Regions from separate parts of the Moritella sp. 24 genome, predicted to be linked through region 2. Evidence: predicted binding sites of a transcription regulator. Region 2 holds the regulator's gene; each other region holds the start of a gene.
What was found. Region 2 encodes LexA, which represses DNA repair genes until DNA is damaged. Its sites were predicted from a motif close to TACTGTATNNNNATACAGTA; they were not measured.
Positions count from the first base shown of each region.

Region 1: a site for LexA is predicted at 7,068-7,087, ahead of HWV00_RS09775 (YebG family protein). Genes of this name have one in related genera too.
Region 3: a site for LexA is predicted at 6,021-6,040, ahead of ruvC (crossover junction endodeoxyribonuclease RuvC). Genes of this name have one in related genera too.

Region 1 is NZ_CP056123.1:2,166,286-2,176,498, forward strand. It holds gene HWV00_RS09740 (MlaD family protein) at 1-918, opposite strand, end outside; gene HWV00_RS09745 (paraquat-inducible protein A) at 905-1,528, opposite strand; gene HWV00_RS09750 (paraquat-inducible protein A) at 1,509-2,123, opposite strand; gene HWV00_RS09755 (lecithin retinol acyltransferase family protein) at 2,804-3,376, shown strand; gene HWV00_RS09760 (DUF6236 family protein) at 3,492-4,436, shown strand; gene HWV00_RS09765 (hypothetical protein) at 4,495-4,770, shown strand; gene HWV00_RS09770 (ferric reductase-like transmembrane domain-containing protein) at 5,274-6,578, shown strand; gene HWV00_RS09775 (YebG family protein) at 7,106-7,417, shown strand; gene proQ (RNA chaperone ProQ) at 7,623-8,255, shown strand; gene prc (carboxy terminal-processing peptidase) at 8,369-10,213, shown strand, end outside.
Region 2 is NZ_CP056123.1:187,429-197,641, forward strand. It holds gene hldE (bifunctional D-glycero-beta-D-manno-heptose-7-phosphate kinase/D-glycero-beta-D-manno-heptose 1-phosphate adenylyltransferase HldE) at 1-605, shown strand, start outside; gene HWV00_RS00890 (flagellar basal body-associated FliL family protein) at 717-1,121, opposite strand; gene HWV00_RS00895 (chorismate lyase) at 1,295-1,891, shown strand; gene ubiA (4-hydroxybenzoate octaprenyltransferase) at 1,910-2,770, shown strand; gene plsB (glycerol-3-phosphate 1-O-acyltransferase PlsB) at 2,860-5,295, opposite strand; gene lexA (transcriptional repressor LexA) at 5,493-6,116, shown strand; gene HWV00_RS00915 (STAS domain-containing protein) at 6,384-6,665, shown strand; gene HWV00_RS00920 (response regulator) at 6,681-7,043, shown strand; gene HWV00_RS00925 (chemotaxis protein CheA) at 7,046-9,118, shown strand; gene HWV00_RS00930 (chemotaxis protein CheW) at 9,134-9,670, shown strand; gene HWV00_RS00935 (protein-glutamate O-methyltransferase CheR) at 9,663-10,213, shown strand, end outside.
Region 3 is NZ_CP056123.1:3,201,750-3,211,962, reverse strand. It holds gene HWV00_RS14320 (GGDEF domain-containing protein) at 1-193, opposite strand, end outside; gene HWV00_RS14315 (phosphate-starvation-inducible protein PsiE) at 585-998, shown strand; gene HWV00_RS14310 (M15 family metallopeptidase) at 1,019-1,936, opposite strand; gene HWV00_RS14305 (hypothetical protein) at 2,146-2,454, shown strand; gene HWV00_RS14300 (ribonuclease H family protein) at 2,550-3,344, opposite strand; gene HWV00_RS14295 (alpha/beta fold hydrolase) at 3,466-4,404, opposite strand; gene HWV00_RS14290 (DUF2750 domain-containing protein) at 4,612-5,004, opposite strand; gene HWV00_RS14285 (cytochrome b562) at 5,090-5,497, opposite strand; gene HWV00_RS14280 (glutaredoxin family protein) at 5,574-5,801, opposite strand; gene ruvC (crossover junction endodeoxyribonuclease RuvC) at 6,059-6,580, shown strand; gene ruvA (Holliday junction branch migration protein RuvA) at 6,685-7,305, shown strand; gene ruvB (Holliday junction branch migration DNA helicase RuvB) at 7,323-8,330, shown strand; gene ybgC (tol-pal system-associated acyl-CoA thioesterase) at 8,471-8,890, shown strand; gene tolQ (protein TolQ) at 8,877-9,569, shown strand; gene tolR (protein TolR) at 9,573-9,998, shown strand; gene tolA (cell envelope integrity protein TolA) at 10,030-10,213, shown strand, end outside.

The DNA of each region.
Region 1 (10,213 bases), 2.0 Mb from region 2:
TAAATAGATATTGTTGCCAGCCTTGATATCGTTACTGTTGCTCAATTTAAATTCAACTTGTAACGCACGTTCTGCATCACTGATACTACTATATAGTGTATACAGTTGCTCATCTGATGCGGTTTTACCCTCTGCTGGAGAGTCAAATGCGATAGCACCACTAATAATGGCGGTTAAACTTTCAGTCTCAACCTTGATACCATCAAAACCAAACTCGGCATTGATGCCACTTGCATTCCAGAAGCGTGAGGTATCTTTGACGAGATAGCCATATTGTTTCTTGATTACGGCTTCGATCATTATTTGATCTGTCACTTTGTCGAGTGTGAAATTATGTACTTGGCCAACAGGGATCTTCTTATAAAACACTTCAGAACCAGGTCGTACAGATGCCAGCTTATCTGCGGTTAAATGGACAATGAGTCCTTCATCTGGTGGATTGTTCGGGGCATTTTGAACTGCGGTGAATTCGACACTGAACTCTCCGTTACCAGGCAATAAATCAATGTAGTTACCAGTGACAAGCGCATCTAAACCTGAAATACCGGCAATTGAGGCTTTAGGTGCAACTAACCAAAACTGTGTATTACTACGCAGTACTTGTTCTGCTTTGTTATCTATTTCAGCTGTAATGTATACACCTTTTAGATCATCATCTAAGGCGATGTTTTTCACTTTACCGATAATTAAACCTTGGTATTTGACCAGTGTTTTACCTGCGACAATACCATTTGCGTTGGAGAAGTGTACGCGAATCTCAATGCCTGATTGGGCAATGCTTTGATACATTAAGTAGATCCCAAGAACTATCGCCACAATGGGTAGCAACCAGATAGGGGACATTACATTCGGTTTGTGTAATACCGGTTTTGGCGCATTACAGTTTTCCGGCATCTCTGGCTCGTTATTTTCTTTCATTTTTATGGTTTAAATCCCAAATTAAACGTGTGTCAAAACTTTCAGCGGCTAAGATTGTCAAGACGACAACTAATCCAAAGCAAGTTGCTCCATATCCGGGATCAACAGAGAGTAAATTTCCTCGGTTAATCACCGCGACCATAATTGATATAACAAACAAATCCATGATGGACCATTTCCCGATCCAATGAATGGCATTAAATAGTAATAGTTTTCGTTTTGCTGAAATGAATATTTTATTTTGAACTGACAATAAAATAAGCATTAGACCGATGATTTTAAACAAGGGCACTAAAATTGAGGCGACAAAAATAATGATCGCAATACCAAGGTTATCACTTTGGGCTAATGCTATCGTGCCCGACATGATGGTATCTGGTGTTTCTTGTCCCGTACTTGTGAGTGTACTTATCGGTAAAAAGTTCGCTGGAATCATCATTATTGCAGCGCTGATCAAGTACGCCCATGTTTTTTGAATACTGCGGGGAATTCGAAAGTGGACGCGGGTAAAGCAACGAGGGCAGCGTTGACGTTTAACATCCTGTTTTACACTAATGAGTAAATTACATTCGTGGCATTTCGCAATTTGATTATCTTTCGCGTTTTGCATTTTTTTCCATCTTTTGCCAGAAAAGTTCTAGGTTTAGCCCATACATGATAAGGCTCGAAATAAACATGAGTGACACAAAACTCAGTAAACCGAGTTGAAACTCGATATCAGCGATATCGGATAGTTTAAATACCGCAATTAAAAAGCTAACGAGGTAAACTTCGAGCATGCTCCATTCGGTAAAAAAATTAACCAGTTTGAGCAATAATATTAACTGTGGTGTATTTCGTTTGGTTAGTAGTAATAAACAAACTTGTGCAAGACAAGAAAGAAATAGAAAAGGCGCTATAAAGCTGCAAAATATAACCAGTAAACCAACAAAATAAAATTTCTTCTGAAATAGAACCCATGCACCTTGAATAAGTGTTGCAGAATCTTCAACGCCTAGCATGGTAATTGTAAACATGGGAAACACATTTGCGATCACAACAAGAATAAGTCCAGTGATTGAAAGTGCTAAAATGGTGCTAATAGAAAATAGTGTATTCGTATATAACAGAGAGTTACAGCGAGGGCAGTGCGCATGCTTATTTTTTGCTATAGCGATATGATCTACAATCAGATCACATTTATTACAGACACTAATATTCGACATTTATACCCGCCAACAGCTAATTTCATTATGCTATTTCTTGAAATGACTTCTTATATAGAAATCTAGCACATTTATATTGCGTTATTAATAGCATTATTTTATTGCAAATATCAACAGTATCACAAGTTTATCATCATTGGTTTCTGTCAAAGCAGGACTTATTTAGTATGTAGTATCTATAATAAGCATATTTTATGTATTGTTTACGTTATTGCTCTAATTTGAAGTTGCGCCATTGTTGCCCCAAAATGTGTTAGAGCTTTAATTCACTCACAGTATGTACATATCAATTTTCCATACATTTGTTTATGGATTCTATTAAATAAATGCTTAGTAATTTCAATAGACCTAGATTGGCTTTATTTGTAAGCACTCTAGATATTAACTTGTTGATTTATATGTGATCCATCTGTGTTTTCGTTGTTTGTACGGACCTGTATAAATAACGGCATTCTGTATATCGAAATAAGAAATAAGAAATAATAAATAATACTAATCAATGATAAATATTGTGTAAATCATTGTTATTGAATAACAATTTAATAACCACCCCTTTAACGCTAGTGATTTTCTAGGTATTATACGGAATTCCGTAAAATACCTTGTTAATTGTTAAGGGAAGCCTGCTGTACTTGAAGCATGCAATATATTCATTACAAATCAGTTTGTAGGAGTTAATAATGAAGTTGAGAATTGGCGATCATCTGTTGGTTTCAAGAAAAGTTTATACTCATCACGGTATTTATGTTGGTAATAATCAAGTTATTCATTACAGTGGCCTTGCTGATGGCTTGCAATCTGGTCCAGTTTTAAAAACTTCGCTTACAGATTTTACTGGTGGTGAAGTTCTCCACAAAAGAGAATATCAAAATCCTAGCTATAGCCGATCACAGATTGTGAATCGAGCTGAAAGTCGCTTAGGTGAGCTGTTATATAATGTACATTCAAATAACTGCGAGCATTTCTGTTGTTGGACTGTAACCGGAAAACACACGGAAGTAGTTGAGACTATCGTGGGGGCTTTATCGCCAATGGGAGAGATTATTAGCAATGTAGCCACCACAGTTAAAGCCGTAAATACTGGTGATACCGAAATCATCAAAAGTTCAACAAAAAAAATGGCGCTAACTACCGCTGAAAAAACCGCTCTTGCTGCAACGACAATTGTAGGTAGTGCAACAGCTCCAATTGTAGCTCCAATCGCTGGCGTTGGTTACATGGCAATAAAGCTCTATCGTAAACTAAAAAACTAACAAGTCATTTAAAGGGACGCAAAAAGCTGGTTTTGCTTCTCCGTCGCTAAGTTTAGCCAGCAATTTTTCGCTGCTTAATTAGGCGCTAGGTTACATTTGGATTAGGAGTTAGTGGATGATTGGAAATGGTATCGTGACGTCAGCTTATGCTGTCAATGTAACAGCTTCAAAATTATCTATTTCGGCTGATATAACTCCCGAGCATTTGAGGTACTTTTGTTTATATTGGGATGAAATCGCACTTATAGACGCCTTTCCAATACGCTGTGAGTTAGATAAAGAGAAAGAGTTACTAAATAAAGCTGGTATTTTGTCTTTGAAAACGGCAAATAATCCGGATTGGGAGCCAGATTTAGGCTATGTTAAGTGGACTGGAGGTGGACTATACTGCGATCCGACACAACAATCCACGATGGATCCATTTGGCCAGCAACTGGTAAAGTATCTCCAAAATGATCACTTTTTACTAGCAAGTGAGAAAATGGGAGAGCTAATTAAAAAAGATCCAACAAAGTGGACCATTCATCAAAATGGTAGTGAGTTAATTTTACCTAAAGAGCACGAAGTAGAGCAATTAACTGCAAAAATGGAGCTGAAAAATTGCTTACCTGTACCAAGAGCTGATATTCCTTTAGAAACCATTTTAGACTTTAAATGTAAACGTTCTGATGAGTTGCTTGCTCTTGATGATACCCTGACAGAGTTGTACCTCAAAATTACAAACTCTAATGACTCAAATACTGCGAGTAACTATTATGTTAAGAAATTAAATAATGCTATTTCAGACCTTAATATTGTTAGTAATGAAAAATTTGGCTTTTGTAACTTTGCCAATTTCAGTGTATCTCGAGAGCTGAGTACCGCTTCAGTTGTTGGAGGTTTTACTTTTAGTCATTTTTTTGAAGATCCCATGTTTAAGCTAGGGGCTTTTATTTTTGGCGGAGCTGCTTCAAGCATTAAGGTTACTGCAACTAAAACGAAAGAGCATAAAGATGCCATAGGAGCAAGCCAGCTATCATACTTGTCTTCTATTACTAAATGCGGGATAACACCTAGCTAACAAGTCGTTAAACGCGTACACGTGAACAGCTGTCATTGGAAACTCTAGGGAGCAGCAGATGGATCGGAGAAGGCGAATTGAGTGGTTACGAGTTCAAAAGAAAGGATTTTTTAGACATTACTTAGGTCATGGTCTAGGTTTTTGCATTCCATTTATATTTGGAGGTGCTTTTGTTAGGAATGAGTTTTATTTAGACTTGTCTCCATTTATTTCGTACAGAGTCTATTTAATCACCTTACTTGGAGCTATGTTTTTTGCTGGTTGTGACTGGTACTTTAAAAGCCGAGAGTATAAAAAATACAAAGAAAAAATGGCACTTAAAAATGACTCATAACAAACCGTTTAAAATGACTAGGCACGCTTAGCACTTTTACTTGGTCTAGTTGCGTGATTACGGCGTTCAGTTTAAGTTAGAGGGATAAGTCATTGATAGTGATGAAAACGTCCTATCTTTGTCGTTGAACGTTACTTCATAACAAGGCGTTAATCTCATTTACCAATACTTTCTGTAATGCGAGTTATACCATTTAAAGTTTCAATTCTAAGCCATTTCTGTCCACGAATGAGTTAGATTAACCGCTCTACTGCAATCTATTCATATTTATTATCCATATATTTTCTCGTGTGGGGAATAGGAGTGATTTGTAATATCACAACAACACACGCGATGTTACTCTTGTAGTGACTTGTATCCCATATTAAAAAAGCATTTACCAACCTCTGCAATCCACATTAAACATGCCCTTCTTACCACCTGAAATTTCTGAATAACAAGTTTTTCACATTTTCAGTGGTAACTTAGCTTCAGTTCTAACTGTTGTAGGTTGAAATAAGACTATGAATATAAATTTAATGCTAACTTTTGGCATTGTGCTCGTCACTTTGCTTGTTCCTATTAGCGCGTTGCAAGTAGGGGCCGCAACACTTGAATGGTCTAAGTTCTGGCAGATACGTACTTATCTAGTGAATTACAGCGGTATCGTATCTATGATTTTGATGTCGATGTGTATCACTCTTTCTGTTAAGCACTGGCCATTAGAACGTTGGCTTGGTGGGCTAGACAAGCAGTACCGATTACACAAGTATCTTGGTATTTCGGCAGTATTCTCGGTTCTGTTTCATTGGATGTCATTTTTGAGCGATGATTTTGCAATGGATCTTGGGTATGTTGCAGCTAAGGATGAAACCTATCCGTTTTGGAAACTCATAGACTCTTTGGGTGATCCCGCTCAGCTCATCGGAGAATTCGGTTTTTATTTTTCCGCTGCTTTCGTTCTGATTGCTTGGATTAAAAAGTTCAAACATAACGTGTTTCAGTTAACACATAAGGTACTTCCTTACCTTTACCTGTTGTTGGTATTGCACATGATTATGTTCTTTGACGCTAGCTTATGGCTGAGCTTTCCCGGCGCAATACTTTTTATCGTGAGTGGACTAGCGACGGTTGGTTGTTTAATCACTATATTTAACTTGAATGGCACAAAAAAACGCTATAAAGCTCAAGTTAAAGATATTAAACCAATAAACAATGGTATTGAGGTGACGCTTAAGATTGACGCTCCTGAGTTTGTTTATCAATCTGGTCAGTTTGCTTTTGTGGGGTTCGATGACAAAGAACGGCCACACCCATTTAGTTTGGCGTCTCCCTATCACAATGATGGTAATGTACGCCTGATGATTAAAGCCAATGGTGATTATACTAATTCGCTCATGAATACCCTAGCTGTTGGCCAAATGGCTCAGATTGAAGGCCCTTATGGTTGTTTTAATTTTCAAGACGATGCTCATCAACATATCTGGTTTGCTGCGGGCATAGGTATCGCGCCATTCTTAACTGCGATAGAGATGGTAGGAAAGGCGAAGGTTGTAAACTTGTTCTACAGCTATCGAGAGGAAGACAAAACACTTTTGGCTGAGTTACAGCAAAGAGCCAAACAGGTAGGTATTTCTTTGCATTTGAGGAATACCAGCGTTGAGGATCGATTCAGCAGTGAAGAGGTTATCAGCTACGTTGAAAAAATAACACATTGCAGCGTATGGTTCTGTGGTCCCTCCGAGCTTGGCAAAACACTTGAAAGAGATTTCATCAAAGCAAACCTCCCAGCAAGATCATTTCATAGAGAGCTGTTTGAATTTAGATAAGAATGACGTTTCATTTATCTTTAAGTTCAAGTCTGCTAGGTCTGTTCTGACTCAGATTGCAATGAGATGGAAATAGTAGTGTCGTGGTACAGTGAATTTAGCCTCAATTAAATGGCGTTATTACTTATAACCACGGCATGATGCATCAAAACCCAGATATGCTGTTAATTAAACTATAATCAAGCCAAGCTGTGGATTTCGTAAACTGCTGGTGGCGTACATGCCTAAAAGATATTTTCTTTAATCACATATGTTTGCTGTATATGGAGTACTGGTTAAATCATACGATTTTGATGTTTCTTCTGTTCCCATTATAGCTCGCAATCATCATTATGACGGTGTCTGATTCAGGCGTGAAGGTTATTGAACGAATAATTATTCTCTCTTAATGGGGTGCTGTACTCTTGTTGGCAACGGTATAGACGCAGAACGAGTCTAATTTAGATTAAATAATTATCAATCACTTGAATAAATACGTAATACTAAATACACTGTCATAATATACAGTGTATTTAGGGGATTGGTTCATGGCCGTAATAGTAAAGTATGTAGTTGAACGAAATGGTGTGGAAAAAATGACGTCGACAAGTAAAAAAGAAGCAGATGCATATGACAAGATGTTAGATGTAGCAGATGGTCTAACAGATTTTATCAGCACATCATCACTTGAGATCGATGATCGTCTTACCGAAGAATTAGCATTATACCTAGCGCAAAACAGCGCATCATTACAGCTAATCTTAAAAGGCGGTAAATTAAAAGCGTCTGAAGAGAGCGAAGAAAAGACACCAAAAGCTAAAAAAGCCTCAAAAAGCGCGGCAGAAAAAGAAGCGGCTTAATCTTTCATACGCTTAATTATTGTTTGCGAAAGCATAAAAAATCACCAGAATAGTTATTTTTTAACACCTTTTCGGGTTAAGTTAGCGGATTAAAGATAGCATTTAATTGCAATCGCTCTATAATAGCGATAAATTTTATACATGCGATATAACATAATTACCATTACGTTATATCAGAACAATTAGAAGTAATTTAAGGTCATTCATGGAAAACATTGAAAAGCTAAAAAATAGCAAAGAAGTTATCGCTTACCTGGTAGAAATATTCCCAAAATGTTTCACGGCAAAGGGCGAAGCTAAACCGCTAAAAATTGGCATTTTTCAAGATCTGGCTGAGCGTCTAAAAGAAGACTCTAAAGTTAGTAAAACATTATTACGTACGGCACTTCGTCAGTATACTGCAAGCTGGCGTTATCTTCACGGCGCTAAAAAAGATGCTGTACGAGTAGACTTAGATGGCAACGACGCAGGTGTTTTAGATGCAGAGCACATTGAGCATGCACAAAAAACACTTGAAGAAAGCAAAACTAAATTCTTCGCTGAACGTAATAAGAAAAATGCAGAACAGAAGGCTAAAACTGAAAAGCAAAAACCTGCTGTTAAAAGAGCTCCTAAAAAAGTAGCTAAAAAATCTGCTCCTAAAGCAGACAATAAACCTACAATTAAAGTTGAACGCCCAGTAAATGAAGCGGAACTTAAATCAGGTCAATCTGTCAAAGTTGTAATTGGCAAAGCACCGGTACAAGCAACTATCGTTGAAGTATCTAAAGATGGTGTTCAAGTTCAACTACTTTCTGGACTTTCTCTAAAAGTAAAAAAAGAGCACCTTTTTGTATAAAGCAATAAGAGTGTTTTGAATTTTTAATAGTTGAGTGCTGGCTAAATATATGAATTTTAGCCAATACTTGACTATTATTAATTTAGCGTTACTTATTCTCAAAAGGATTTTTAATGAAAAAAGTTTTAAAAAGAACTTTTATCAGTGCCTCGGTACTATTGGCTACACATGCCTACGCATTCGACCCAGCCATTTCAATTCAAGAACTCCCAACACTAAAGCAAGAAGCTCAGCATTCTGAAGCAAGTAAACGTCTCGTTAATCTATTTACACGCTCTCACTATAAATCCCTTGATTTTGATGACACCTTTGCTGTTGAAGTTTTTGATCGTTATTTAAAACAACTCGATGCTTACCGCACTATATTTTTGCAAAGCGACATAGATAGCTTTAATAAATATGCACTGTCATTTAAAAAGGATTTTCGTCAAGGACGCTTAGCCCCAGCTTACGATATTTATTCTGTTGGCTTACAACGTCGTTATGAGCGTTTTGCATATGCATTAACGCTACTTGATACCGAAATCAAGTTTGATAGCGATGACGAATATTATTTCGACACATCTGAATTAGATTGGGCGAAATCAACTGAAGAGTTGAATGAACTTTGGCGTCAAAAAGTTAAATATGAAGCACTTAACTTAAAGCTGACTGGTAAAGATTGGCCAGAGATTCAAAAATTACTGCATAAACGCTACGATACTGCAATTAAGCGCTTAAAACAGACGCAAAGTGAAGATGTATTCCAAACATTGATGAACTCTTATGCGCGCAGTATTGAACCGCACACGTCTTATTTATCACCGCGTAATGCTGACCGTTTTAAAACAGAAATGAACCTGTCTTTAGAAGGTATCGGTGCAGTATTACAAACAATAGATGACTATACTGTTATTCGTTCTCTCGTTGCTGGTGGCCCAGCTGATACAACGAAAGAACTTAAAGCAGAAGATAAAATTGTTGGTGTTGCACAAGATGATAAAACGATTGTTGATATTGTTGGTTGGCGTCTTGATGACGTAGTCGACAAAATTAAAGGCCCGAAAGGGACTAAAGTTCGTCTTGAAATTGTCCGTGGTGAAGGAGCGAGTGCTAAACACAAAATCGTTGAAATCATTCGTGACAAAGTTCGCTTAGAAGACCGCGCTGCAAAATCGAAAATTATCGATGTTGAAGGCGAGAAAGTGGGTGTTATTGAAATACCAAGTTTCTACGACGGCTTAACTAAAAATGTATTAACCGAGCTAACGAAGCTAAAAGAAGACAACGTTAGCTCTATCATTATTGATCTACGCGATAATGGTGGTGGTGCATTAAAAGAAGCAAACTTACTTTCTGGTTTGTTCTTTGATTCTGGTCCAACGGTACAAGTACGAGATGCGAGAAACAAAGTCAATGTACTTGAAGATCGTGATGGTAAAACATATTACGATGGTCCACTTGTTGTACTTGTTAACCGATACAGTGCATCAGCATCTGAGATTTTTGCCGCTGCATTGCAAGATTATGGCCGCGCATTAGTCGTTGGTGAGCAAACATTTGGTAAAGGTACAGTGCAACAGCACAGAACCTTAGCTCGTTTGTATGATCTTTATGACAAGCCAATTGGTAGTGTTCAATATACTATTTCTAAGTTCTACCGCATTAATGGTGGTAGTACGCAGTTACGTGGTGTATTACCTGATATCACTTTCCCATCTGCAGTTAATCCTGAAGATACGGGTGAATCAATTGAAGATAATGCGTTAGCTTGGGATCAAATCCGTAAAGCAAGTTATGAGCAATCGTTAGCACTACAATCAAAAGTAGCTGCATTAACAGAAAGCCATAACAAACGTGTTGCAGTTAATCCTGAGTTTAGTTATATCCAAGAGGATATTATTAAATATAAACAGGAACTTGATAGTAAAACAATTTCTTTAAAAGAGTCTGTGCGTATTAAAGAACGTGAAGAAAAC
Region 2 (10,213 bases):
CAGTATCTGCAGGTTCTTCATTGGAACAAGCATGTGCATTAGCAAACGCAGGAGCAAGTGTTGTTGTTGCTAAAATTGGTACTTCGACAGTTAGCCCTATTGAATTAGCTAATTCAGTGTATGGCTCTCATGAAAGCGGCTTTGGTGTGCTGACTGAAGAGCAACTAAAGATCGCGGTTAAATCAGCTAAATTACGTGGCGAGAATATTGTCATGACAAATGGCTGTTTTGATATTCTTCATGCTGGTCATGTTTCTTATCTAAACTCAGCACGTAAATTGGGACAACGTTTAATCCTTGCTGTTAACTCTGATGCATCAGTTCGTGGCCTAAAAGGTGCTGGTCGTCCGGTTAATACTTGTGACCGTCGCATGACAGTACTTGCAGCGTTAGGTGCTGTTGATTGGGTTGTTGAATTTACGGAAGAAACTCCGGAGCGTTTAATTACAGAGTTGTTACCTGATGTATTAGTGAAAGGTGGCGATTATAAAGTTGAAGAGATTGCTGGTCATAAGCAAGTGCTTGCGAATGGCGGTAAAGTTAATATTTTACAGTTTGAAGATGGTTGTTCAACGACTGCGATCATTAACGCAATCAAAAGTTAATTAGCCATTTACCTGGGTTGTTAACAAATTAAATTGATAAAGGAGTTGGCTAAATGGCTAACTCCTTTTTTATGAGTGTGGTATTGGTTCAGTTACTGTTTATTGTAATAACTACATTAATAAATATTTGGTAAATAATAAATTCTCGATAACCGCTTCACCGCTTTCTTGCTTTAATAAACTATTAACTTCATTTTGAATCATCTTTCGGACCTCTTCTCTACCAGTCAGAGAGCGTAAATGCTGTGGTGATTGTTGGCCTAATAATGAAATTATTTTATCTCTGATTAACGGTTCATGTTTTTCTATTACATCTAAGCTTTTATTATCTGCGAGCATAAATTCTATTGATACACTGATAAAACCAATCTTGTTCGTTTCACTGATATAGTTCGTAATAATATCAGGCTCTAAGCCAAAATAAATATACACGGGCTTATTACTATCGTTGGCTGATACGGCTGCGGATGAGAGCGATGCTGTTATCATGCATAAGAGCCAGAGTAATTTTTTCATTGACCGTATCCTTAGTTAAATGAGGCGTGAAAGAAGTTAGATTGATGGTCAGTATACTCACTTTCAAATGATTAATTAAATAAATCAGTCAACAAGTTGTGTCCCTGCTTACAATCTTGGTCTGAATAGCAGATAATTACGCCAGATTTCGTTGTAAAAAAGCAATTTATAATATGTCAGATAATATAAATAATACTCAGATGTGTGAACCTACATTATCAAGCGGCCCTATTGGGTGCGATTCAAAATGGCGATGGCCAACCATATTAGAAGAAACTCTATCTACGCGGCTTTATGATTGGTTAGTTGATACTGGTTCATTAACGACAAGGTTGAAGCAATATTGCCAGACGTTTACAGTTGAAGTATTAACGGAGGGTCATTATCCACTGTCCGACGACGAAAAAATAAAATTAAATCTAACGGATAATATCGGTTTTGTACGCGAAGTTTTACTGAAACTTGATGGTACGGCTTGGGTCTTTGCACGTAGTGTTATGCCGTCAAATACACTGACTGCACCAGGCGCTGAACTCGATAAATTGGGTAATCGTTCACTCGGTAGCGTATTATTTAACGCGCCAGACATGCAGCGTAGTGAAATTGAAATTGCTGAGTTTGATTCTCAGAGTAAGATATATTCCCTGTCTCATTTATTTTCTTCAGAGCCTAAAGCATCTTTATTTGGTCGTCGTTCATGTTTTTTATTAGGCGGAAAATCATTGCTTGTTGCTGAAGTTTTTTTACCTGATGCTTTGGCATATAAATAATAGAAGGATGTTAACTACATGTCGATTATGACATCAAAGATGAAAGATTACATACAGCTTACTCGTATGGATAAACCGATTGGTACTTTACTGTTAATGTGGCCAACACTTTGGGCATTATGGATTGCAGCTGAAGGAATGCCTAAATTAGATGTTCTACTTGTATTTACATTGGGCGTTATTTTTATGCGTGCAGCAGGTTGTGTCATTAATGATTTTGCAGACCGCCGTGTTGATGGACATGTAAAACGCACTGAAAATAGACCACTTGCAGCAGGGCGGATCTCAAGTCGTGCAGCATTGATATTTTTCTTTGCTCTCACGCTATTAGCATTTCTACTTGTGTTAACCATGAATACGCTGACGATAATGTTATCGTTTGTCGCAGTTGTGCTGGCTGCGAGCTACCCCTTCATGAAGCGCTATACTCATCTTCCTCAAGTTGTATTAGGGATGGCATTTGGTTGGGCTATTCCGATGGGGTTTGCTGCGCAGTTAGACACAGTACCGAGCTATGCATGGTTATTGTTTGTAGCCAATATTTTATGGACAGTCGCTTATGACACCTTGTATGCGATGGTAGATCGAGATGATGATTTAAAAATTGGCATCAAATCTACAGCTATTTTGTTTGGTGATAAAGATAAGTTGATTGTTGGTTTACTGCAATTATCATCATTATTATGCCTTGGTATTCTTGGTTGGTTATTAGTATTGCCGACGGTGTATTTTGTTGGGTTAACAGTTGTAGCTGGCTTGTTTGTATATCAACAAAGTTTGATTGTGAATCGTGATAGAGAATCTTGTTTTAAAGCTTTCTTACATAATAACTATGTTGGAATGGCTATTTTTGCAGGTATTTTTTTAAGTTATGTTTAAGTTTTTAGCTTAATGAAAAGTAGATAAATAAAAAAGGAGCCGAGGCTCCTTTTTTATTACGTACAATAATGAGATTTTATTATGTTAGTTTAGGCATCATTAGTCTGTTGGCTAAGCATTACATCAGATATCGTTTGCTTAACTTCTAGAGTCGTTAGGCTTCTTACTGTATTTGATAATTTAGCGATCTTATCCGCTTTAGCTGTACCTGTATCAGATAAGTAATCCAACTCTTGTAGCTTTTCAATAAAGATAGCAAACACTTTCTTATCAAAGAATTCTGGTGCACTAACACCATTGAGTGACGATAAACGTTCAGCAATGAGCTGGCTACGGTCTTCAAGTTTCTTCTTCTCAATAACTTGGTCATGCTCTAATACAGTCAGTACAATAGAGTAACGTTGTAATGTTTCTTGGATACTTGCAGCAAGTAATTTCAGTGACATTAAACGTTCAGCTACTGGCGTGATCACATCATTATTATTTTCAATTAGACCTTGTTGCTGCATTTCACTTAACGTGTCAGTAACGCAATCATCCAATTCATCATCTGAATATTTTAAGAACAGTTCAGCTTGAATTAAAGGATAAAGTTGACGTACTTTCGCGTTAATTTCTTGCACATTAATTTGTGGTCTTTCTGACGCGATAGCCGCGATTAATGAAGGTACTGCAAACAGGTGTAAAATATTATTACGATAGAAGGTTAACAGTACTGCTTGTTCGTATGACATCGACAGCATCTGGCCTAAACTATCTTCACGCACTGTGAACTTTTTCAGTGAGATTGCTTGGTCCAGAATTTCTTCGGCACTGTTTTCTGGCAAAGTACTGAATTCACTATAAGGGTTATTACGCAGTAATTTTAGGTAGCTATCAATTTGCTTCACTAAAATTTCTCGGCTTAACGCCTTGTGTGGTGCCGCGTGTAAAATTAATGCACAAATCGTTAATGCATTTACAGCCGCCGCATTATTAATTTTCACCATTACCTGATTAGCAAGATCGCGTGTCGTTTGGTGTAACCATTGAGGCTGCTCTTCAACCGGCATATTCATATCATCACGCCAATTTTCAACGTGTTTATTTAAATATTGGTTAAGGTTAATTGGCTCGCCAAAGTTCACAAATGCCTGGCCGTAGTTTTTTAATTTTTTAGCGATCCCAAATACTTGGAACATGCTTTCTTTTTTCTTATTCGCACCAGACAATTCTTTTACGTAAGTGCTTACTTCCATTACATGATCGTAACCGAGGTATACAGGAACCAAGGTTATTGGTCGGCTTTGCTCTCTTAGCATTGCCTGTAACGTCATATTAAGCATACCTGTTTTTGGTGGTAATAAACGACCTGTTCGGCTTCGACCACCTTCAGTAAAGAATTCTACCGAATAACCTTTAGAGAATAATAAGCTGAGGTATTCTCTAAAAATGGTCGCGTAAAGTTTATTGCCTTTAAATGTACGGCGTAAGAAGAACGCACCACCGCGACGGAACATGGGGCCCGCAGGGAAGAAGTTAAGGTTAATACCAGCTGCGATATGTGGCGGTATCAAGCCTTCGTTATAAATAACGTAAGAAATAAGTAAGTAATCCATGTGGCTACGATGGCAAGGCATGAATACAATTTCATGACCGTCGGCAGCAAGTTTACGTACTTGTTCTGCGTTGTTAACCTTGATACCGCTATAGATTTTGTTCCATAGCCATGTCATGAAGTTACTTGTATTTTTAACTAGCTTATATGAGAAATCACTCGCGATTTCATCAATATAATCATTGGCGCGTTTTTCAGCTTTTTGTGCGGAAATATTTTGCTCTGCGATCTCTACTTGAATCGCTTTTTTCACTTCAGGGTTACGCAGTAATTGCTCAAAAAGTTGGTAGCGATTAGGTAGTTTTGGTCCCGATGCCGCTAGTTTTTGACGGCTGAAATGAATTTTTGCAACACGAATTAATTTTTGAACAATTTTTTCATCAGTACCGTGTTGATCTGCCATGAAACGCAATGATACGGGTTTGTTAAAACGAACTAAATTATCTTTACGGTTAAGACCAACAATGAACGTTTTACGTAAACGGCTTGGAGAAATACTATTCGCTAATGACAGTAACGGTACCTGACCTTCTTTACCTGGTGCGCGGCCCCAAAAAAGAGCGACTGGCATTAACTGTATATCAAGTGCTTTGTCGTCTTTATGCAAGCGTAATAATTGCTGAAACTCATTGAAAAACACATCGGTATCTTTCACTTGGCCAAAGAGTGGCGCAGGGTTATCTAGACAAACATAACTGGGAATTATAACCCCGTTAACTTTTATTGGTGTGAGTGGATCCGGTAAGCCTAGTTCTTTACAGGCGCGTTGCAATGCAACCAGATCGGTCATTGATTTAGTTTTTAATGCATACACGATAGGACGTGTTAAATCTAAATTCAGCGCATTAACTGGATTATCTGGAACATATTGAGATTTAACTAAGCCATTAACGAAACTTCGACTTAACATTGACGGTGTTTGTTGCATAGGAGTTATCATTCTGTTGTTAAAAATGCGAGAGTGCTTACTCCAATAATATCAGATGTGTAGGCATAAATCTGTGTTTAAGCACCTGCAAACGATTAATTCATTATTATGCGGATATCATCACTGCTGATATTGCAAACTGATTATTACTGTATATAATTACAAGAAACTGTATATAAAACCAGTTAGGGTTCATGATGAAAGCATTAACACAAAGACAAGCAGAAGTATTTGCATTAGTTAAGCAACATATTAAAAATACAGGTATGCCACCTACTCGAGCTGAAATCGCGAAAGAGCTTGGTTTTCGTTCTCCTAATGCAGCAGAAGAACATTTAAAAGCATTAGCACGAAAAGGCCATATTGAAATTTTAGCGGGCACTTCTCGAGGTATTCGTTTGTTGGTTGATGCCGAAGACGCGAGCAATGATAGCGGTTTACCTTTAATCGGGCAGGTTGCAGCCGGCGAGCCAATTTTAGCGCAAGAACACATTGAAGCGCACTACAATGTCGATCCTTCAATGTTTACACCGACAGCTGATTTTTTACTGCGTGTACGCGGTGAGAGTATGCGTAATATTGGTATTATGGATGGCGATTTATTAGCGGTACATAAAACGAAGAATATTAGTAAAGGCCAAGTTGTTGTTGCACGTGTAGATGATGAAGTAACAGTGAAACGTTTTGAACAACAAGGCTGTGAAATTTTGCTGCATCCAGAGAACGATGAAATGAGCACTATTCGTGTTGATCTAAACTTTCAACATTTTGATATAGAAGGTGTTGCTGTTGGTATTATCCGTAATACTGATTGGATGTAATCACATTTTTCGTCCATACTTCTGAGGAGAGATAATAAATAATCTGATTATTCATTATCTCTCTTATCTCTCTTATCTCTCTTATCTTCCTTATTTCCTTCTTTTTCGTTCCCCCAAATCTAAAAATCATTTTCTAATTTTGCTCTAACGTCACAGTTTTGATCATCTTTTACTTCTTTATTTAATCCTTTCCTATACTCAACATTAGTTAGAAAAATAATTAAGTTTTTGTGATGGTATGTTTTAGACAATGTAGGATTAGCGATTATGGAACAGCGCTCTATCGCCATGGAATTAGGTGAGAAAATTGATATTACCTCTATCGCGCTGCTTAAAGTAACGCTTGATACACTCCCTATTAACTCTCATTCTCAAGTTTTTGATGCGCATCGTGTTACTCATATCGATAGTGCGTCTTGTCAGCTATTTCATGCTTATGCTCAACATCTAATGATACATAATTCGAGTCTCGTTTTTTTATCACCATCAGATAAATTTATGGCTGTAGTGAAAGCGTTAGGATTCGAATCTTATTTTAATTACGCATAAATATGAGGTGTTCTAATGAAGAGAATATTAGCTGTAGATGACTCGCTATCTATCCGCGAAATGGTTCAATTCACGTTAAAGCAGGCTGGCTATCATGTTGATGCGGCTGTTGATGGTGTGGATGGATTAGCCAAAGCTAAAACTGGGCAGTTTGACCTTATTATCTCTGATATTAATATGCCACGCATGGACGGCATTAGTTTAATTCGCCACTTACGTAATGAAAGTACTTATAAATTTACCCCCATTTTAATGTTAACGACTGAATCAGGTAGTGATATAAAAATGACGGGTAAATCTGCGGGTGCGACTGGCTGGATAGTGAAACCTTTTAATCCAGAAAAACTTATTGCTACCGTTCAAAAAGTGTTGAGGTAGTCATGGATATCGATCTTAAACAGTTCCATCATGTATTTATTGAAGAGTGCGTAGAAGGATTAGAGGTGATGGAGACTGAGCTTCTAAAATTAAATCCAGGTGCTGTTGATAGTGAAGTTATTAACACCATTTTTCGAGTCGCTCACTCAATTAAAGGTGGTGCAGGGACGTTTGGTTTTAATCAGTTAACCGAATTTACGCATGTTGCTGAAGCATTATTAGATGATCTACGTGCAGGAAAATTAACGCTTATCGATGGACATATTCGCCTTTTTTTCAAAACGGTTGATTGTTTAAGAGAGTGGATATTACGATTAGCGAGTGATTCAGAGTCGATACCTGAGGAGGCTGAAGCACTTAAGCTGCAATACAATTCGTTTTTACAGGTCGATGAATATCAGCAACAAATATTAGCAAGTAATGAAGAAATAACGCCTGAAGTCGTGTTACCAATAATTAATCATTTAGAGGGCGGTTATTGGTTAATTAATTTTATCCCTGGCAAGGATATTCTGAAACAAGGCAACGAACCGCGTTTAATGTTTGCTGAATTACAAGACATGGGAGAGCTTAAGGTCACGCCTAAACTCACGGCTATTCCACGATGGAGTGATGTATTACCCGAAGATATTTATGTTAGTTGGGATCTTGAATTAATTAGTCAAGTGAGTGAATTACAAATAAAAGAAGCATTTGAGTGGGTTGAGGATGACTCTACTATTACTATTACACACTCTAGTGCAATACAAGCTGTAATCCCAGCATCATGTCAGAACATTGTACCTACTGCAGATAATAAAGAATCTACTTTAGCAGTGCTAAGTACTCAAGTTTCCCCCCAGAAAATAACGAATAACAAATCAACAGAAACAAGTTCCATTCGAGTCTCTATCGATAAAGTTGATGCCTTAATTAATATGGTCGGCGAGCTGGTTATCACTCAAGCGATGCTGGGTGAACTTGGGCAGGACTTTTCTGCAGATAAACTTCCAGCCTTAAAGAAGGGTCTTATTCAGTTATCTCAACATACCCGTGAAATGCAAGATAGCGTGATGAAAATTCGGATGCTACCAATTCAATTTGCTTTTAACCGGATACCTCGAATGGTCAGAGATCTAAGTGAACAATTAGGTAAAAATGTATTGCTTCGTATGCACGGGGAAGAAACGGAATTGGATAAAATCATGCTGGAAAAACTCTCTGACCCGATTGTGCATCTTGTCCGTAACGCTTTAGATCATGGTATTGAAACAATTGAAGAAAGAAAGCTGACAGGTAAAAGTGATGTTGCTTGTCTTGATATTAGTGCTTTTCATCAAGGCGGTGAAATAATTGTCGAGATCCGAGATGATGGCCGAGGATTAAATCGCGCTAAAATCCATGCAAAAGCAATTGAAAAAGGCATAGCGAAAGAAGGCCAGCATTACAATCATAGCCAAATCGATGAGCTTATTTTTGCTCCGGGATTTTCAACCGTTGAAACTGTCAGTGATATCTCAGGTCGTGGTGTCGGAATGGATGTAGTAAAAAATAATATTGAGTCGCTTGGTGGTGATATTCAGGTTGAGTCTAATGATGGTGAGGGCAGTTGCTTTTCGATCCGATTACCGCTCACACTTTCTATTATGGATGGACAATTAATTAAGATTGGCAATAAAACGTATGTCTTACCTATCATGTCGATAATTGAATCCCTACAGTTAAAAGATGGCATGGTGACGAAACTAGCAGACCAAACTGAAGTATTTAAATTGCGAGATGAATTTATTCCAATTATTCGACTTTACCAAGTGCTAAATCATGAAACGAGTCTTGAACGAATCAGTGATGGACTATTAGTTGTGGTCGAAAGTGGCGCTAATAAATATGGTTTATTAGTGGATGATTTAGCTGCGCAACAGCAAGTCGTAATCAAGAATCTAGAAGATAATTTTATGAAGGTGGGCTGTGTTTCTGGAGCCACAATCCTAGGTAATGGAACGGTCGCTTTAATTCTAGATATTACAGATATTATAAAGAGAATAACCAGTAAACAATATCTACAGCAAAGTCAGCGATCACCTGTAGCAGCTTAATAGAAGGAAATAGGTATGGATAATCGAACATTAACAGATATTGATACAGGCGAAAAATCGACTCAATTTTTGACCTTCATTATGGCTGACGAAGAATATGGCGTGGAAATATTAGACGTGCAAGAAATTCGAGGTTGGGAACCTTGTACCGAAATTCCAAATATGCCGGAATATGTTAAAGGTGTTATTAATTTACGCGGCACTATCGTTCCAATTGTTGATTTGCGGCAAAAGTTTGGTTTAAACAACATCGAATATAGTGCGACAACCGTGGTGATCGTCGTAATGGTCTTGGTTGAAGGAAAATCAAAAGTAATGGGACTTGTTGTTGATGCTGTTTCTGATGTTCATACGATCTCACATCACGATATCAATTTACCTCCGCAGTTAGGGCAAAGCGATGGGCCGAGTGTGATTAGAGGTCTGGTATCAATTAACAATAAAATGGTTGTGTTATTAAGCTCAAGTTTATTATTAGACTTGGAACAGTTCAAGAATATGGAACAAATTAATACACAGAGAGCTGAACATGCAATAGCCGTTAATGACTAAGGCCGCAGTGCCCCTTATTTTTGGCAATACTCAAGGCTATAAATTAAATAGCATGAGGATGAAAGATGCTGAATTTGAGTATTTAACGCACCTTGCTTTTAAGCAATCTGGGATTGTTATTAGTGAGGCTAAGCGAGATATGCTTTATGGCCGAGTCATGAAAAGAATACGGCATCTCAGATTAAACGGGTTTGTATCGTACTGTCAGTTATTACAGGATAGTTACAGTGGCGAAGTGAGTGAATTCATTAATGCCATCACCACTAATTTGACCGCTTTTTTTCGTGAGGACCATCATTTTGATTTTTTACAGAAAGTGGCTTTGCCGCATTTTAAACGTCATAACGTAGATAAAAAATTGAGAATATGGTCAGCAGGGTGTTCAACTGGACAAGAGCCTTACTCCATAGCAATGAGTATAGAAAGAAAACTACAGAATTGGGATGCAAAGATATTAGCGACAGATTTAGATAGCGATGTGTTATCTCTCGCTCATCATGGCATTTATGATGATCTATCCGGTATTCCTGTGGCCTATCGTTC
Region 3 (10,213 bases), 1.6 Mb from region 2:
TGTACGCCTTTCCCTCTTTAAATTTGATTGCAGAACTGCTTAAACCGCCTTTACTGCTATCGTCTATATTCATGAAGCGAAAGTTATCTGGTGTGATCGTGTAGGTTTTAGTATTCGCGCGGAAGTGATACCACACTAATATAATTAGGGTGACGATAACAATTCCGATTGTTATTTTTTGAATATTTCGCACTTACCTCTCCCTTTGCGACCACTCGTCATATGAATTGAGAGTATAGAATGAAGTGATTTAAAAAAATATAATAATGATACTTTAATATGCTGATTTAACAGCTATTCATTCTGACCATAATAACACGAATGCTATTTAGTGATTATATAATGATTGTTATGACTTGTTGTTATGACTTGTTGTTATGACTTGTTGTTATGACTTGTTGTTGTGCGAGTGACTGGGATTAATATCGTTGTAACTAAATTGGAGTTGTAGTGGGATTCAGTCGTAGGTATCAGCGAGAGGGGATAGTCATCATCGGAATATACTCTTTTTAATCGATATATTGTAGTATTGTAGACTAACTCATTATTTAAAATGAGGATTATATTTATATTACGGAGCAATTATGCCATCTCATTTACCTAAAAAATTTAGTCAGGTATTTTTAAAGCTATTTAGTTATGTCGAAGCAGTGCTACTTGTTGCGATTACGATTGCCACCATCTATGCGATGGCGAATGATTTTTTCCATGTTTACGAAGAAAGAACGGTAAAGTTAACTGATATTTTATTAATGTTTATTTACCTAGAAGTACTTGCGATGATTCAACAGTTTGTTGTTAATGGCAAGATACCTGTTCGTTATCCTATCTATATCGCGATCATGGCAATTGCGCGTTATGTGACGTTAGGTATGAAAGAACTGCAGAGCGTGGATGTTGTATGGCTTGCTATTGCGGCATTAGTATTGGCTGTATCGACAGTTATTATCCGTGCTGGCCACTTTTATTGGCCGTATAAATCGCTGGGCGACGAATAACAACTGTCTTGAATTAGGCCTTAATCTCTCACACAAACAGATGAGGTTTTAAGCGGCTGTTGTATCGCCGCTATTACTTTTTCTGGTGATTGGGTAAACGCAGTACTAAGTGAATCAACATCCAGTTTAGCTTCTAAATAACGCACGTAGTCATTTACTTTATGTTGCGCGTAAGCTGCTGGATAGCTTGCTTTACATGATTGATACCACTGCACATAATTGTCAAAGAACTGGCTTGCGTTATCCGCAGGCATTGTCGACATTAAATTAGCCATATTTCGACTTACTTGAAAATGTTGGTAGTCGATAGGCGTATTCCAAAAACCACCCCAATATAAAAAGCCATTATCAGCAAAGGTTGCTAATACATCTTCAGCAAAGCCTTGGCGTTCATCTTTACCATATCTAAACTGCATTCTATTTGCATATTTAGAGCCTTCTTCAGGTTTAAATGTCGCCTCTCCTTGCTCACCAAATTCAATGAATGGATTTTGCTTTGGATTAATATCGATGGCTAAACCATAAGCGTGTACTGATAGCGAACGCTTGCCTGCGATAGGGCGGTAATTAAATGCAGAGGTGTTATTGTCTGCCATTGATAAATTATCATCACCTTGATAATGGCGTATCGGTACCGCTTTATTGATCGGGAATTCTAACGTGTATAAACGATCAAAAATGGCAGCGATGTAGGGTGATACTGCATCCATGACGATAATCGAACCATCATTATGCTGCTTACCCTGAAAATCGACATAGTTAAATTGTACTTCTCTTAATCGGTCACATTGCACAGGTGCTGCTGGCGACATTGTTCCTGCATCAGCCATTGCATTACATACTTGTTGTGATAATTCAGAGATGTTTGCTGCAGATACTGATAATGAAGCACTACCAATAATTACTGGGATTAGTGTTTTAAACCAAAGGGTTGACATATGTTTCCATTCATTTAGTCATGTGTGAATTTCATCTTAACCTTGATGTAATAAATGTAAATACATCAAGGCTTTATTTGGTGCTCATTATTATGCGTTTGTTCTTATTTTGTACTGTTTATCACTACTTACCTTGATTTTGTAACCTATACTGGATTGGACATTAGAGATTAAAATATTATGTCGTTTATGAAGATAAGGAAGTATTGATGCATAAGATTATAGCAATAGCGTTGTTTGCTGGTTCATTGGCTGGCTGTGAAACATCATCTCAAGCTTACAGTATGGCGCAGCAAGGTGCGGATGCATTTTCGTGTAGTGAGATCAGTAAAGCATTCATTGCTTATGAAGCTGACCGTCAATCGGCCAATGCGTTAACTGTGATCGCTCCGCTTATTTCTGCGGATGTCGGTACGATGACTCAAGGTGCAGCAACGACTACTGACGCCTATTATGCACAAGCTAAATCCAGTGCCAACGTGGCTCTGCTACTGAAAGGATGTGGCCCTATTATTTAAGACAATGGGTGTCATATTTGAGTAATAAAACAAGCTGATACACAGTTGTTTAGCTTGTTTTATTATATTAGGTAGGAATCGACGTTATCGTCAACTTAGCCTGATGGCATCGCTAGAATTTCACTAATGTTAATACTCTTTGTATATTGCACTAGTTTAGGTTCTTGCTGACTACGTGCTAATACAGCCATGCGATCTGATAGTTCGTTGCCTTCAATATTTGCGTGGCCTTTTACATGAGAAATAATTAAATTAGATTTTAGTTGCTCATACAAAGTAAAACATTGTTGAATAATCGCGAGGTTTTTAATTTCTTCATTTTTACCCCGTTTCCAACCTTTATTTTTCCAGCCTTTTGCCCACTTAGTGATGCAGTCAATTGAATATCTTGAATCAGACAAGACCTGTACTGTTTTACCTTGTTGGATATGAGAAGCCGCAAAGCGAAAAGCAACCAACAAACCATTTAATTCCGCAGAGTTATTCGTGCCGTTTGCTTCATATAGGCCATACCAAAGCTGCGTAAGCTGTTCTTTCTCATAGACAGCCATGCCCGTACCGGATTTACCCGGGTTAGGTGAACAAGCGCCGTCACAATAGATATTTAAGTCTGCTACTTGTGGTGCGGCAGACAAAATAGACTTTGGTGCACTTGATGAGCGAGTTGTTTTTGGTTTAACACCAGAACCCGTTGACCCTTCTTTTGCTAATGAGCGTTTCATTAATGCACGGGTATAGGTTGAGGCGAATGCTTGATCAGCTTCGTCTTTTGATGGAAACCCCATGTATTGGGCATCGCTACGACCATCAATCTGTGCTTTGGTTTCAGACCAGTTGTCAAACACACCTGTTTTAACACCTTTCCACACTACGTAATGTTTTTTACTCATAACTCAATTTAATACTCTTAAAGTGTAATCACTAAATAATAAATGTCTTCACTCAAATTACCAACTATAACCACAGTATTGTACATAAATCACGCGTCATAAAGTGATGTTAGCGCAGTGATTATAGCGTTTCACTTTCAATAAAGGTTTTAATTAAATGCACAACCATATCGGGCTGTTCATTTGTTACCCCGTGGCCGGTATTTGGTATTACAACCAGTGGAGCTTGTATTTTTTTACTCAGGTAAATGCCATTTTCGACGGGAAAGATGCGATCTTTTTCTCCCCAGATCAGCAGTGTTGGGGTTGGCGTTATGGGTATTTCTAGTAAGGCGTCTCGGTCGTCTTGCAGTGATTGGATCATAGCAATTTTTTGTTTGTGCCACGCAGAAAAGTAATTTTGATAGATTTGGTCTGCAATAAAATCAGGCATCATTTTAGGCGCAACGAGTATGCCATCAAATAAACGGCGTAATTCATCACTATTCTTCGGAACAAAAAAATCTTCAGGACTATCAACAGAAAAACGTTGGTTTAATGCGGCAAGATCATCATCACTAAAATAAGGCCCAGGACTGGCGATAATAATGGCTTTATTAATTCGCTCATCTTGGAGGTTATTGTTCAGCATGTTGAAAGTGATAAAGCCACCATAAGAGATACTGGCAATATTGACGTTATCGAGTTGCAGGTCATCGATTAGCTGCCAGATAGCTTGTGTTTGTGTTGTTAGATTCGCTTCACCCGCACTGAATGAGTCACCAAACCAAGTAAGATCAGGTGCAATGACTTGATAGTTTTTACTTAGCTCAAACATTTCATTTTTCCACGTAGTGACTGCATTACCGCCAAAACCGTGGATAAGCAGTAGAGGTTGACCTTTACCACCACGCCAATAACTCAGCGTGCCACCTTCTTCTAGGGCAAGACTATGCTGCTCAAAACCCACTGATTTAAGGTGTTCTTCAGCGCTATCTATCTGCCATCGAACAATAGAGCAGCCAGAAAGTAATGAGAAACATATAAAGAGAGTGAATAATCTTAGTTTGTTTGAAATCATATCGTTAGGCCGGTTGCTCGTGAATATCAAACCATACCTTAGATTCATGACAAATAAAATAACATTAATTTAACTTAGCGATATGGAGGGGCATATTATGAGAGGACGAGATTGGTTTTAAGGTGCGGCATTAAAGTAGGCGGTGTGATAAGAGGCATGCCTAGGTAATTCACCGCGACATGCTTTATACGATAGCGTTACTGCGTTCTAGCGGTTTTTCTTTGCTTGTTTCTGTAGTGCCATATCAAATTCGTCTGGGAACATAATAAGACCTTCGTCATCAAGATTTGGGAAAACAACGATAGCTAAGTCGTCATCCATTAAACCTGATGTCCAACGGCTTTGCCATTTAGCTAATGAAATCGATTCTGTTTTACAATCTTTCCATTCGCCTGTTGCCCAAGCTTGTGCAAACTCTGCGTTAGGCCATACTGGCACACAATCTTCGTCATCGTTATTTAGCATTACACAACCGTGTTCATCCGTTAAGATCCAGATTTTACGTTCGCTTGTTACTTCTTTTAATAAATAGCTAAGGCGCTTCTCTTCATCGTAAGCTTGAATTGTTGCTATTTGGTTCTCATCGAGAGTCTTTGACATGCAGTCTGTTCCTAATTTTATTCATATGACGGTAAATATTCATCACCGATATTTCATTGTTTATTCGCGAAGACTTAAGCGTTAATTAACCAAAAATCAGTTGCCAAACGCTAGGCTTACTTTTCTTGTGGTATTCTTTTCTTAAGCTATCAACTTGCTCCAACTTACTTTTAGCAAGGTCTAAGTTGGCTTCAGTTACATCCACTTTTTGAATGCTATTAAGCACAGACTCAACTTTATTTAAACCTTGATTTGACATCTCTGCGCGATCTGGTGAAAAGTTATAGCTTTGTGCAACGGCAAGCATTTTACTCATTTCATCAATACGCACGTTAAACTCATCCGCAGATGTGGTTTTCATTGCTTGAGTATACGCTAATCTCATTTGTTTCATGGTGACTTTAAGGTCGATACTGTCTATTTCTGCGCTATTTACAAACGTTGAAAACAATAAAGTAATGATAAGACCTATCTGAGCAAAACGGTTTTTCATGATTCATATCCATATAGTAATGATTAAATGCTGCTGTTAATGACAAGGGCACTAACAGCCTATTCGTACAGGGGATTTAACTGCGATACATGCTTTCAAATGATTTGATTGAAAAACCACGTAGTACTTGATCGCCTATCTTGAGTGTTGGTACACCACGGCCACCAATTGAAGCGAGTTCTTTACTGCCGCGTGGTTCATTCACGCTGCATAAGCGGTAAGGGATTTTCTTCTCATCTAAGTAGCGCTTTGCCGTATCACAATTTGGACACTTCTTTTGCGTATATAATACGACTCTTTTCATTTTAGCCCCACAAGGTATGCTGTAAAAACGCGCATTATAACAAGCTAACATTTATTCACAATGTATCAATATCGCCAAACGATTTGAAATACACTTCTTTACAAAATAGAACTGGCAGCACGTTATAGCATCGTATTTTTATTGTTTAATTTATATGCGTTATCTCAATTGATTAGTCATAATCATTTAGCCTTTGGGTTTCAAAGGATGGGACAGGTATACTGTAATTATAAACATGACTTTTAAAGATGATAAAGATGAGCATTATTCTTGGTATTGATCCGGGTTCTCGAATCACTGGATACGGTGTGATCCGGCATGTACAGGGCAAATTTCAGTATCTAGGCAGTGGTTGTATCCGTACATCGGGTGACTCGTTACCTGAGCGGTTAAAACAAATTCATGCAGGGGTAAGTGAAATTATTATTCAATTTCAACCTGATAAATTTGCGATTGAAGATGTATTTATGGGTAAGAATGCCGCGTCAGCATTAAAATTGGGTCAAGCCCGTGGTGCTGCAATTGTTGCAGCTGTATCAGCTGATTTAGAAGTGGGTGAGTATACCGCTAGGCAGATTAAACAAGCTGTTGTTGGTAATGGTGGGGCGGATAAAGAGCAAGTTCAGCAAATGGTCGTTAATCTGCTTAAACTAGCGGGTACACCACAAGCAGATGCTGCGGATGGATTAGCGGTTGCTTTATGTCACGCTCAGAGCTTACGCACCTTAATAAACATGGCTGGTAAAGTGAAGGGCACTGCACGTGGTCGCTTTAATTAATCGTGTGGTGTCGTGATAGCAAAATAAAATGATCTGGATATTTAACCAGTATTTTATTATGCTACTGAACATTATATTCGTTTTAAAAAATGTTGGAAATAATTGTGATTGGACGTTTACGTGGCACCTTATTAGAAAAGCAACCACCAGAGATTTTACTTGAAGTAAACGGTGTCGGTTATGAAGTTCAATTACCGATGAGCTGTTTTTATGAATTGGGCGATGTCGATTCAGAAGTGATTGTTTACACCCACTTTGTTGTTCGAGAAGATGCGCAATTACTTTACGGTTTTAATAATAAAATGGAACGTTTGATGTTCCGTGAATTAATTAAAGTAAACGGTGTTGGTCCTAAGTTAGCGCTCGCTATTTTGTCTGGCATGACAGCCAATCAGTTTGCACACTGTGTTGAACATGATGATATTAACAGTTTGGTTAAGTTACCTGGTGTGGGTAAAAAGACTGCGGAACGTTTATTGGTGGAAATGCGTGATCGTCTGAAAAACTGGGTTACTCAAGATTTATTTACACCAGAAGCAGATAAAGCGCAATTACAAGGTTATGGCAATACGTCGTCAAATGCGATTGAAGAAGCTGAAGATGCCTTGGTTGGACTTGGTTATAAACCAGCTCAAGTTGCGAAGATGATTAAACAAGTTGCACAACCAAGCATGAGTTGTGAAGATATCATTCGTCTTGCATTACGCGCTACCTTACAGAATTAATTTAGGAAGTTACTTTAGTGATTGAAGCTGATCGATTAATTTCTGGCGGTGTTATCCGCGAAGAAGAAGTCATAGACCGTGCAATCCGACCTAAGATGTTATCGGATTACCAAGGTCAAGATCACGTACGTGATCAAATGGAAATTTTTATTGAAGCCAGTAAACGTCGTGATGATGCATTGGATCATTTATTAATTTTTGGTCCACCCGGATTAGGTAAAACCACATTAGCAAATATTGTGGCGAACGAGATGGGTGTGAGCATTAAAACCACATCTGGGCCGGTATTAGAGAAAGCAGGCGATTTAGCTGCGTTGTTAACGAATCTTGAACCCCATGACGTATTATTTATTGATGAGATCCACCGTCTTAATCCATCAATTGAAGAAATACTATATCCAGCAATGGAAGATTATCAATTAGATATCATGATTGGTGAAGGCCCGTCTGCACGTTCTATCAAGCTTGATTTACCGCCTTTCACACTTATCGGTGCAACGACACGTGCAGGTTCATTAACATCGCCATTGCGTGACCGCTTTGGTATTGTTCAGCGCCTTGAGTTTTATAAAGTTGAAGATCTACAAGATATCGTTTTACGTTCGGCAAATTGTTTAGAATTGAACATGGACAGTGCTGGTGCGTTAGAAATAGCGAGACGCTCACGTGGAACACCACGTATTGCTAACCGCTTGTTACGCCGTGTACGTGATTACGCGGAAGTTAAACACGATGGCGATATCGATGCCGAGATCTCATCAGCTGCACTCAGCATGCTTGATGTTGATACCTGTGGTTTTGATTACATGGATCGTAAACTGTTAATTGCGATTGTTGATACCTTCTCTGGTGGCCCTGTTGGTTTAGATAACGTGGCAGCTGCAATTGGTGAAGAGCGTGAAACGATTGAAGATGTACTTGAACCTTACCTTATTCAACAAGGTTTTTTACAACGTACACCGCGTGGACGTATTGCAACACCGCGTGCTTATCTGCATTTAGGCTTCGATTACCCAGAAAAGTAAGTGTAGAAACGTATTCTTCACATTAAATCAATTTCATATCTAATTTTTGTCAGGTATATTAATAAACTTATAACGTAAAACAACGCGATTGTAGCGTTATAAGTTAGGCCTGTAGTGTTAGAAATGTGGACTTGAGAATAATGCAAAATGAAATAGTACAAAATGAATTCAATGTGCGAGTTTATTTTGAAGATACTGATGCTGGTGGCGTGGTTTATCACAGTAATTATTTAAATTACGCTGAACGCGCAAGAACCGAAATGTTACGTAATAAGGGCTTTTCGCAAGCGCAACTATTACAGAGTGACATTGCATTTGTGGTTCGCAAAATAGATATAGATTATCGTTATTCCGCATACCTTGACGATTTATTAATTATAAAATCACATATCAAGGAACTAAAACGCGCATCTCTGGTCTTTTCTCAGAGTATTTATCATGAAAATGGTAAGTTGTTATCAGAATTAACAGTTAAAGTGGCGTGCATTCAATTATCACATAAGAAACCTTGTGCGATGCCGACAGAAATTATAAGGAAACTTACCAGTGGAACCTGCTGACATTTCATTTTTTGGTCTTTTTTGGGAAGCTAGCCTATTGGTTAAAGCGGTAATGCTATTATTGCTTTCCATGTCCGTAGCATCATGGGCTATGATTTTTCATCGTTCAAAAGTTTTAACGCAAGCAAGTGAAGCGTCAAAGCGATTTGAAGATAGATTTTGGTCTGGTATCGACTTATCAAAATTATATAAAGAAAGTGAAGCCCGAAAGAATAATATTCAAGGAATGGAATTAATTTTCCACTCTGGCTTTAGAGAATATGTACGTATTCATAATGCAAACCAAGAGAATACAGATGCGATCATGGATGGCAGTCATCGTGCGATGCGAGTGGCTTTATCTCGTGAAGTTGATGATCTTGAAGTTAATTTAAATAACTTGGCGACCATAGGTTCTATTAGTCCTTATATCGGTCTATTCGGGACTGTATGGGGTATCATGAGTTCATTTATTGCGTTAGGTGCTGTACAACAAGCCACTCTTGCGATGGTTGCACCGGGTATTGCAGAAGCGTTGATTGCAACCGCAATGGGCTTATTTGCCGCTATTCCTGCTGTTATAGCTTATAACCGATTCTCTAATACTGTCATGAGAATAGAAAATAATTACGCTAACTTCATGGAAGAGTTCTCAAGTATTTTACATCGCCAAACATTGGCTAAACGAACGCAGGACTAAGCGATGCAGCCTTATCAACGCAAACGTAGACGACCTGTTGCGGAAATTAATGTCGTACCTTACATCGATGTGATGTTGGTACTACTTATTATCTTTATGGTGACAGCACCATTAGTTACTCAAGGTGTGCTTGTTGATTTACCTCAAGCACAAGCTGAAGCATTATCAGAAGACAGTAAGCCGCCAATTGTTGCTTCTGTTGATAAAGACGGTCTGTATTATCTTGATGTGGGCGATGGTGATAAGTCACCTATGTCTCCAGATGATTTAGCTACTTTGGTTGCTGCACACTTGAAATTACAACCGGACACACCTGTTGTAGTTAAAGGGGATGGGTCTGTTGCTTATGAACAAGTTATTCGTTTAATGGTTGTTTTACAGCAAGCTGGCGCTCCCTCTGTTGGTCTAATGACTGACCCTGTAGAGTAAAGAGTAGGGTTATAGTAGGGTATATATAAAGATGAAGGATAATCAGTCTAAGTACTCGGTTGCAGTTATTGTTTCAGTAGGGCTACATGCTGTACTGCTTATAGTGTTAGGCCTTAGCGCCACATCTACACCATTAAAACCACAGCCAAAACCAAAAGCGCAAGCGATTCAGGCCGTGGTCGTGAATGAGCAAGCGGTTAAACAGCACGCTGAAC